2 regions of the Clostridium perfringens genome follow, and region 2 is predicted to be linked to the other one. Evidence: a T-box and tRNA genes for the amino acid it is inferred to sense, from the RefSeq annotation. Region 2 holds a T-box; the other holds one or more tRNA genes.

Region 1 (4,996 bases), 1.2 Mb from region 2:
TAGGCCCCCATAGAGACAAAGTTATAGATTTAAATTATAAACTTGAAATGCAAAACAACCTAAGAGAACTCTTTATAAAAAGTTTTTACACTGGTAATGACATAAAAATTATGTTAGGTCTTACCCCTGGTTCTTTAAAAAAATTAACTAAGAACCTAAAACTTTATAAAGAAGGATACTCTAGTGATGATTTAATATTTAATCTCATGGGAAGAAAAGTTTATTCAGAAGAATATATAGAAGATTTCATATTGCAAAAAGCAATAAGTTGTATATAGAAAGCTGTATCAAAGCTACTTCAATTTTGATGCAGCTTTATTTTTATTAATTAATATACTAAAATTTTTCTATGGTAAAACCACATATTAAACTATTATGATCATATATTCTTAAATCCTTAAAAATTTTCTTAGCTATTTCTAAATGTCCCCTATGATTTGCTCTTCCTTCTACTAACCATGATTCTATAAGCTCTTTTTGAACTTTGCTTAACCTATCCCAATACTCATAATTATCTATTAAGAATATTTCCTCTTCCTTAGAAACCTCTCTTATAACTTTTACATACCCTTCTATATCTCTTCCATTTTTTATTGGACTTTGTAATATAGGTATTGAGTTTATATTTTTAACCTTGCTTACTATATTAACTAAATTATGTTTAAATTCCTCTGGATTAATTTTTTCATTTCCTCCAATCATAATAAAAACAGCTTTAGGATTATATTTTGATACTAAATCTTCGAAGTTATTCATTAAATATTCTGAATTAACTTTTTCTGTACCAAAATTAATCATAAATTTTTCCCTTTTATTTATGCTTCCATCATTTAATTCCCATCTAATTCTCTCTTCCACATATTCAACATAATTTTTATAACCAAAGGTATCTCCTGTACCATTTGTATATCCATCCCCTAAAAACACCCATATACCCTTTTCATCTTCATTTATTAAATTTGTTATAGCTTCTAAATTATCATTTAAATTTTCTTTAGTATATTTAATTAATTCTTCTTGTGAAGGATTTTTATTACTTATGGTATTAAGAATTTCTTTGTTACACTTATTATCAACTTTTCTTTGAAGATAATTTTCTGCTTTTATTGGATAACTTAAATTACAGGTATAACTTTCTTCTTCAAAAATATCTAACTCCTTAAAAATAAATTTAACTATTTCTAAATGCCCCTTTTCATTAGGATGTATCAAATCACTAAGAAGCTCATTTTTAATATTAGAATTTTCTTTTTCTAAGTCCTCCCAATGACTATAATGATCTATTAACATTACATCATTTCCTCTAGCAACCTCTCTAAGAATATCCATATAAAATTTAAGACTTTTCCTACTTAAATCCATTTTTATTATGTTACTTGTTTGAAGGATTGGTATTGCTCCAATTCCTCTAACTTTATTAATAAGTTCTAATATATTTTTTCTATATTCTTCTAAAGGAACAATTTCATTTGATGAATCATTCATTCCAAGCATTATAAAAACAATATCAGGGTCACATATATCTACACAGATATTAAAATCTCTTATTATATCTCTAGTTGTAGCTCCTGAAACACCTGTATTAAAAATTATAATATTCTCTTTAACAATATTGTTTTTAAACTTTTCTTTTAATCTTTCTCTAAAGTGTTCTGTATAACTTCTATATCCTTTAGTATGAAGTGGCCCATGAGTTATGCTATCTCCAGTAAAAACAATATTTAGCCCCTTATCTCCTTCAATCATTATAATACCCTCTTTCTTATTTCCTTCTAACTTTAGTTTATATACCTTTTTACCTAAAAAATTAATATTTATTAAAAACTAAATTTTTATAAAATACTTAAATCTTTTGTAGGTTACTATTTAATTAATAATATCCCCCTATATGTTTATTAATTAAAGAATATTAATATGTTTAGAATTTAAGAGTTATAAAAGAAATACTTCTTTATTTAATTTTAATAAAAAAAAGACTTCAATAAAATTATGAAGTCTTCCAAAAAAATCTCTAAAAACAAAAAAGCATCGATTATAAATCGATGCTTGGTGCACCATCAGGGATTCGAACCCTGGACTCCCTGATTAAGAGTCAGGTGCTCTACCAACTGAGCTAATGGTGCATATTATATTTTTTAAAATGGAGCGGGTACCGGGAATCGAACCCGGGTATCCAGCTTGGAAGGCTGGTGTTCTACCATTGAACTACACCCGCATAAATGGAGCGGAAGACGGGACTCGAACCCGCAACTTTCACCTTGGCAAGGTGACACTCTACCATTGAGTCACTCCCGCATATTTTTATATTAATTTGGAGCGGGTACCGGGAATCGAACCCGGGTATCCAGCTTGGAAGGCTGGTGTTCTACCATTGAACTACACCCGCATAAGTGGTGCAGGTGAAGGGAGTCGAACCCCCACGCCGTAGGCGCTAGATCCTAAGTCTAGTGCGTCTGCCAATTCCGCCACACCTGCAAAACTATGTTTTTATTATAATATTTTTCAAATTCTATTTCAAGATTTTTTTGCAAATTATTTTCTAAAAACTTTAATTAACTTAATAACTTTTTTGAATTAAAATTTATAATATTGAGAACTTATTTCCACCTAAACCCTTATAATATCTTATATTCCAATTAGAATTTATTTTTATTTTATCCATTGACATACAAAAATAATAAACTTATAATCTAAAGTAAATATTATAAATTTATTAACACAATGAAGAGACGAGTAAACTTTGGTACATTTTCAGAGAGAAGGTACAGTAGCTGTAAGTACTTTTAAATGGAATTAGTTGAAGACTACCTCTGAGTGACTCTAATCCAGTCCGTCATAATCACGTTACGATTAATTTTAAGTGGTACTTTATTTTTAATTATTAAAGTACAAATTGGGTGGAACCACGGGAATATACACTCTCGTCCCTTTTCTATATTTAGAAGAGGGATGAGAGTTTTTATTTTATATGAATGAAAATTAAAAGAAATTTATTTTGAAAGGAGAAATTAATATGATAAAAATTACACTTAAAGATGGTTCAATAAAAGAAGTTGAAGCTGGACTATCAATTTTTGAAATAGCTCAAAGCATAAGCCAAGGACTAGCTAGAAATGCTTGTTGTGGTATATTAAACGGAAAAGTTGAGGACTTAAGATTTATAGTTAATGAAGATTCTTCATTAGAAATCTGTACTTTTGATTCTAAAGAAGGTCAACATGCTTTTAACCACACTGCTTCTCATGTATTAGCAGCTGCAGTTAAAAGATTATTCCCTCAAGATAAATTAGCTATAGGACCATCAATAGATAATGGTTTCTATTATGATTTTGATACTGAAAAACCATTCTCTGCTGACCAATTAAACAAATTAGAAGAAGAGATGAAAAAAATAATAAAAGAAAATCCTGAAATAAAAAGATTTGAACTTCCTAGAAACGAAGCTTTAGAACTTATGAAGGATGAACCTTACAAAGTTGAACTTATAAATGATCTTCCAGAAGGTGAAGTAATTTCATTCTACCAAATAGGTGATTTTGTTGACCTTTGTGCAGGACCTCACTTAATGGCTGTTAAACCAATAAAAGCAGTTAAATTATTAAGATCTACTGGTGCTTACTGGAAAGGTGACGAAAAGAACAAAATGCTTTCAAGAGTATATGGAACTGCTTTCCCTAAGAAATCAGAATTAGATGCTTATTTAGAAGCTTTAGAAGAAGCTAAGAAAAGAGACCATAATAAATTAGGTAGAGAGCTTGGAATCTTTACTACTGATGAAAATGTAGGTCAAGGTCTTCCATTATTAATGCCAAAGGGAGCTAGAATAATCCAAACTCTTCAAAGATGGATAGAAGATGAAGAGCAAAGAAGAGGATATGTTTTAACTAAAACTCCTTTAATGGCTAAAAGCGACCTTTACAAAATTTCAGGACACTGGGATCACTATAAAGATGGTATGTTCGTTTTAGGTGATGAGGAAAAAGATAGTGAAGTATTTGCTTTAAGACCAATGACTTGCCCATTCCAATACGCAATATATAACTCAACTCAACACAGTTATAGAGACTTACCAGTAAGATTTGCTGAAACTTCTACTCTATTTAGAAATGAATCTTCAGGAGAAATGCACGGTCTTATAAGAGTAAGACAATTCACTCTTGCTGATGGACACATAGTATGTACTCCAGAGCAATTAGAAGATGAATTCAAAAATACTGTTGACTTAGTTAAATACGTTATGGAAACTTTAGGAATAGCTGATGATATTACTTACAGATTCTCAAAATGGGATCCAAACAATACTGAGAAATACATCAATGATCCTGAAGCTTGGGAAAATACTCAAAATATAATGAGAGAAATATTAAACCACTTAAATATAGACTTTACTGAAGCTGATGATGAAGCTGCTTTCTATGGTCCAAAACTTGATATCCAATTCAAGAATGTTCATGGAAAAGAAGATACAATCATCACTATCCAAATAGACTTCGCTTTAGCTGAAAGATTTGGAATGTACTACATCGATAAAGATGGAGAAAAGAAACGTCCTTACATCATTCACAGAAGCTCAATTGGATGTTATGAAAGAACACTAGCAATGCTTATAGAAAAATATGCAGGTGCTCTTCCAACTTGGATAGCTCCAGTTCAAGCTAAAGTTCTTCCTTTATCAGATAAATATGCTGATTATGCAAATGAAGTTGTTGAAGAATTAAGAAGAAGAGGAGTTAGAGTTGAAGCTGACCACAGAGCTGAAAAAATCGGTTATAAAATAAGAGAAGCTAGATTAGAAAGAACTCCTTACATCTTAGTTGTTGGAGAAAAAGAAGCTGAAAACAAAGAAGTTTCTGTAAGAAGCAGAAAGAACGGTGAAGAAGGTGCTATGCCTTTAGCTGACTTCGTAAACAGAATAGTTCTTGAAATAGCTAACAGAGAAAACTAAGAAAATACAAAGTCTAATTAACTAAAAATATAAATATATTCTGAGGATTAA
Region 2 (4,996 bases):
CTAGAACGTAGTCTCCAACCCATATAGGAACTTCTTTACCTGTTAATGGATGAATAGCATATGCACCAGTGAATACACCCGTTTTTTCTCTTGAAATAGATTGTCTTTCTATATCAGATTGTTTTTTAGCTTCTTCTTTATAATTTTCAACAGCTTCTTTTTGTTCAGCTGAAACTATTTCGTCTACTAATGGATTTTCAGGAGCTAAAACAACATAGCTAACTCCGCATAAAGTATCAACTCTTGTTGTGAATACATCAAAGTTTAAATCGCTATCTTTAACTTTAAAGTTAACTTGAGAACCAGTTGATCTTCCTATCCAGTGTTTTTGCATAGAAACTGTTTTTTCTGGCCAATCTAAATCATCTAATTTATCTAATAATTCATCAGCATAATCAGTTATTTTAAAGAACCATTGAGTAAGATCTTTTTTAGTAACTTCTGTTGAACATCTTTCACAAGCTCCATCAACTACTTGCTCATTAGCAAGAACTGTTTGACATGATGGACACCAGTTTACAGGAGCTTTTTTTCTATAAGCTAATCCTTTTTCGTATAATTTTAGGAATAGCCATTGAGTCCATTTATAATATTCAGGTGAGCAAGTTACAACTTCGTTTTCCCAGTTAAACATAGCTCCCATAGCTTTTAATTGTTCTTCCATTTTAGCTATATTTTTTATTGTAGAATCTTGAGGATGTATTCCTGTTTTTATAGCAAAGTTTTCAGCAGGTAAACCGAAAGCATCAAATCCCATTGGTTGGAATACATTATATCCTTGCATTCTTTTAAATCTAGCCCATGAATCAACTGGTCCATAGTTAAACCAGTGACCTGCATGTAATTGGCTACCTGAAGGGTATGAAAACATTTCTAAAACGTAAAGTTTCTCTCCTTCTTTATTTGGATCAAATTTATAAAGGCCTGATTCAGCCCATTTTTCTTGCCATTTCTTATCTATGGCAGTACTATAGTTACCCATTAACTAATCCTCCTCTAAGTCTATATAATTAATATTATTTGCTAGAATCAAATAAAAACAAATAAAAAAACCTTCCATCTCTTAAAATTTAAGAGACGAAAGGATATTCGCGGTACCACTCTTATTAGGAAAATTTCTTTTCCTCACTCGATTTTATAACGGGTTTTTCCCGTATGTGCTTTTTTTCACACATATGCTCATAGGCAAGTTCATATTTTCATACCATTGTGTCACAGCAAACCACAACTCTCTTTAGGCTATGAGGTAATATTACTACTCCTAATCAAAGCTTTTAATGATTCAGTTTTTATATATTATATATCAAAAGTTTAAAATAAGTCAATTAAAGTTTCTAATAAATACCTAGGATGAAAAAAATATAATTACAAAAAATAAGGTTGAACAAGTTTCAATAAAAAATAGAAAGAGGTAATTATTCATGGGAAAAAAATTAAAATCAGCAACAAATAATCAATGGGTATCAACAACTGTAGATCCTAACATGGTTCCTGCAAAGGATAGACAGCCTAAAACTGCAGGAGATAATCAATGGACATCAACTTCTAAAAATCCAATGAAATAGTAAAAATATGGGCTTAGTTTAGAAAATTATTTTTTCTAAATTAAGTCCATATTTTATTAATACAATGATTAAAAATTAACTTTTAATAAGTAATTAAAATTTAAAAGGAAAAATTAAATTAGGATTTTTACAGGGGGAGGGGATGCTAAGTAGATTATTAGGAGGACTATTTGTTGCATGAATTTTGAGTTTATTTAACTTTGACAAGATGGTTATAAATTCTATATATGAAGTTTGTGATATAGAAACATCAAAAGATTTTTATTATGTTATTTTTGCTTTAATAGGATTAATAAGTTATCTTTTAAAATATTGATATTTTTACATTGGTGAGATATGGGAGGGATTAAGTGTTAGGTGGATTATTATGGGGTCTATTAATTGCTTGGATATTAAGTATATTTAATTTTAATTATATGTTTATAAATGCGGTATATGAACTTTTGAGATTAAAAATATCAACTGATGTGTATTATGTGGTATTTGCATTATTGGGATTAATATATGGTATTATAAATAAGGATACTTAAATATTACAAAACAAAGGATTAGTTAAGGAGAAACTTTAGGAATGAAAAAATATTTTAGTTTAGGAATTTTAATTCTTTATGGAATAGTTCTAGGTGGGATAGTAGGAGCTGTTAGTTGGCTCTTTTTGTATGTTGTTAGTTCAGGAATACATTTTATGTGGAATGAACTACCAGGAAAGTTTAATTTACCATACTGGACAATATTAGTATGTAGTATTGGTGGAATTTTAGTAGGATTATGTCAAAAATATTTAGGGGAATATCCAAAACTTATGCCAGAAATTATGGCAGAATTTAAAGAAACTAAGAGAGTAGATTACAAAAATGTTCCAAAGGCTTGTGTATCTGCTTTAATTACACTATTTTTTGGAGCTAGTTTAGGACCTGAAGCTGCTCTTGTTAATATTATAGGCGGACTTTCTACTTTAGTTGGAGATTTTTTAAAGTGGATTGTTAAGGATAAAGAGTTAGAAAAGTATGATAGTTTAGTAACAGAATTTAGTATGGAAGCTACGATAGGACTTATATTTCATGCACCATTAATAGGATTAACTCCATTGATAGAAGATGATGATTCAAGTGTAAGAAAGAATATTAAAACAATAGTTTATTCAATGACAACGGCTGCTGGATTTGGTGTTTTAATATTATTATCACAAATTGACAATAGACCATCTTTTATAGTTCATTTTGGAAGTTTTAATCTCGGAATGAGTGAAATAATATCAATAATTCCACTAATAATTTGTGGAATTTTAATGGCATTACTATATGGTGGGTATGGGAAAATTCTACATAAGATTTTTTTACCTTTAAAAAATTATAAAATAATAAGGGCATTAATTGGAGGCATAATTTTGGGAATAGTGGGAACATGGTTACCATATACACTATTTTCAGGAGAGCATGAAGTAAAAGTGTTAGTTAAAGAATGGAGTAGTTTATCAATAGGAATTCTTATATTAATTAGTTTGGTGAAATTATTCTTAACAGAGGTGTGCCTATCTACTGGATGGAGAGGTGGACATATATTCCCAGTAGTATTTTCAGGAGTTTCAATGGGATATGCTCTTTCAGCAATATTCTCAATTGATCCAGTTGTCACAGTTACTATAGTTACAACCGCATTTACAAGTTCAGTTTTAAGGAATGCTGTAGTTACTTTACTTTTATTAGTTTTATTTTTCCCAAGCTCCTTAATATGGATTATGTTAATAGCTGCATTTTTATCAGCTTATGTCTTAAAAAGATGGGATTCAAGAGGAAATAAAGAAGAGAGTGTTAAAAAAGTTATCTAAATTTTATAATAAATATTAAATTTAAAGGCTATGTTTTAATTAAAACATAGCTTAAATTTTTTTATTTCTTTAAAATTTACTTTGAGTTTTTAGCTTATTTATTAGCTTTTCATATATTGGAATCATATGAGGTTCACTGCAATATTTACTTATTTCATTAAAAGGAATCCACATAACACCACTATTTTCATCCTCTTTAAGCATAAGAGTTTCATCTTCTGAGCATTCTATTAAATAAGTAAGATTTAAATGAAGATGGGATGAAACATATTTTCCTCTTTTTATGTGGCCATTTACTGTTAACACATCTAATGCAAAAGCTTTATCTAAAAGAGGAGTAGGATTTTTAACTCCAGTTTCTTCTTTTAATTCTTTTATTGCAACTTTTAGTTGATCTTTTTCATTATCTGAATGACCACCAGTCCATGCCCAAGAATTATATATGTTATGATGAATCATTAAAAATTTATTTCTTTCTTTATTTACAGCAAAGGCTGAGCTAGTTAAATGAGCAATTGTATTATCTCTTGTTAAAATATCATGAAAATCATTTAAGCATCTTAAAAATAGTTCTTTATCCCTTTCTTCCTGTTCGTTAAAAGGAATATAATTTTTTATATCTTCAATATAATTCACCTTAAACACCACCTAAGTTTTTTTATTTAAATTATACATGAAAATAAAAAAATAAGCTTAAATAATAAAGAGTAAATTTCTTATTGTTAAGAAAAATTTAAATGAAAATTGGAAAATTATTTTCTTTTTTCTTTTTGTAGGATATAATCATATTACTGAGAATAAATATTTATTATTTTTAGTACTTTATCAATTAGAATCCAAAATTTTTTATATAAATAAAAAAACCACACAAACACTATAATTAATTATCTTTAAAGAACTAATGAAAGAGTTAAGGAGATGATTTAAATGGAAAAAGACATAAAAATTAATGAGGGTTTAATTTCAACTTGTAATGATGATTATTTAAATGCTGTGTCTTTAGTAAAAGAAAAATTAAATATATACTTAGAGGAACCTAAAGTGTTTTCAAATGAATATGTTTTAGGAACACCAGGGTTTAAAGACAATTTAAGAGATAATTTAAAGAGAGCATTGGCAATAATTTTTGATTTTGTTGCAGTTTATAAAAAATACGAAGTAAATGAAAACATAAAAAACATCTTAGAAAAGGCTAGAAATATTTATGCTATCTTAGAAGAAGCACAAGGAAATATTAATGAGGATGTTTTAAAATCATTAAAAGAAATTAGAGCAATAGAATTTAAATAATTTTTATGGAAAGGTTAGTAACATTAAAAGTTGCTAGCCTTTTTTTATATAGAAAATTATTTTGAGATTTATATTGTAGACTTAAATATTAAAAAAGGTTGTCAATAATAGGCATAAAAAATATAATCAAGGAGAGTATTAATTAAAGAAAAGTAATTTTAATATGAATAATAGAAATAAATTAGGGGGCTAGTTAAATGTCGGTTAAAGAGTCAGTACTTAAGATTCTAGAAGAAAATAGGGAGAGAAGTATATCAGGAGAAGAATTGGCTAAACATTTATCAGTTTCTAGGGCAGCTATATGGAAGGCTAT

Evidence for each region. A T-box is a leader RNA that pairs with one kind of tRNA and senses whether it is charged. The one in region 2 lies ahead of leuS (leucine--tRNA ligase), so its partner is inferred to be a tRNA-Leu.
Region 1: it encodes a tRNA-Leu, which carries the amino acid that the T-box ahead of leuS (leucine--tRNA ligase) is inferred to sense. The anticodon was not compared.

What each region holds. Positions count from the first base shown of each region.
Region 1 covers NZ_CP065681.1:682,991-687,986, reverse strand. The annotation lists gene I6G60_RS03505 (HNH endonuclease signature motif containing protein) at 1-278, shown strand, start outside; gene I6G60_RS03500 (SGNH/GDSL hydrolase family protein) at 337-1,746, opposite strand; tRNA gene I6G60_RS03495 (tRNA-Lys) at 2,048-2,123, opposite strand; tRNA gene I6G60_RS03490 (tRNA-Gly) at 2,142-2,215, opposite strand; tRNA gene I6G60_RS03485 (tRNA-Gly) at 2,221-2,295, opposite strand; tRNA gene I6G60_RS03480 (tRNA-Gly) at 2,313-2,386, opposite strand; tRNA gene I6G60_RS03475 (tRNA-Leu) at 2,392-2,475, opposite strand; T-box leader at 2,713-2,932, shown strand; gene thrS (threonine--tRNA ligase) at 3,014-4,945, shown strand.
Region 2 covers NZ_CP065681.1:2,785,420-2,790,415, reverse strand. The annotation lists gene leuS (leucine--tRNA ligase) at 1-982, opposite strand, end outside; T-box leader at 1,071-1,278, opposite strand; gene I6G60_RS13060 (hypothetical protein) at 1,422-1,565, shown strand; gene I6G60_RS13055 (hypothetical protein) at 1,916-2,095, shown strand; gene I6G60_RS13050 (chloride channel protein) at 2,137-3,393, shown strand; gene I6G60_RS13045 (NUDIX hydrolase) at 3,463-4,029, opposite strand; gene I6G60_RS13040 (hypothetical protein) at 4,321-4,683, shown strand; gene I6G60_RS13035 (biotin--[acetyl-CoA-carboxylase] ligase) at 4,881-4,996, shown strand, end outside.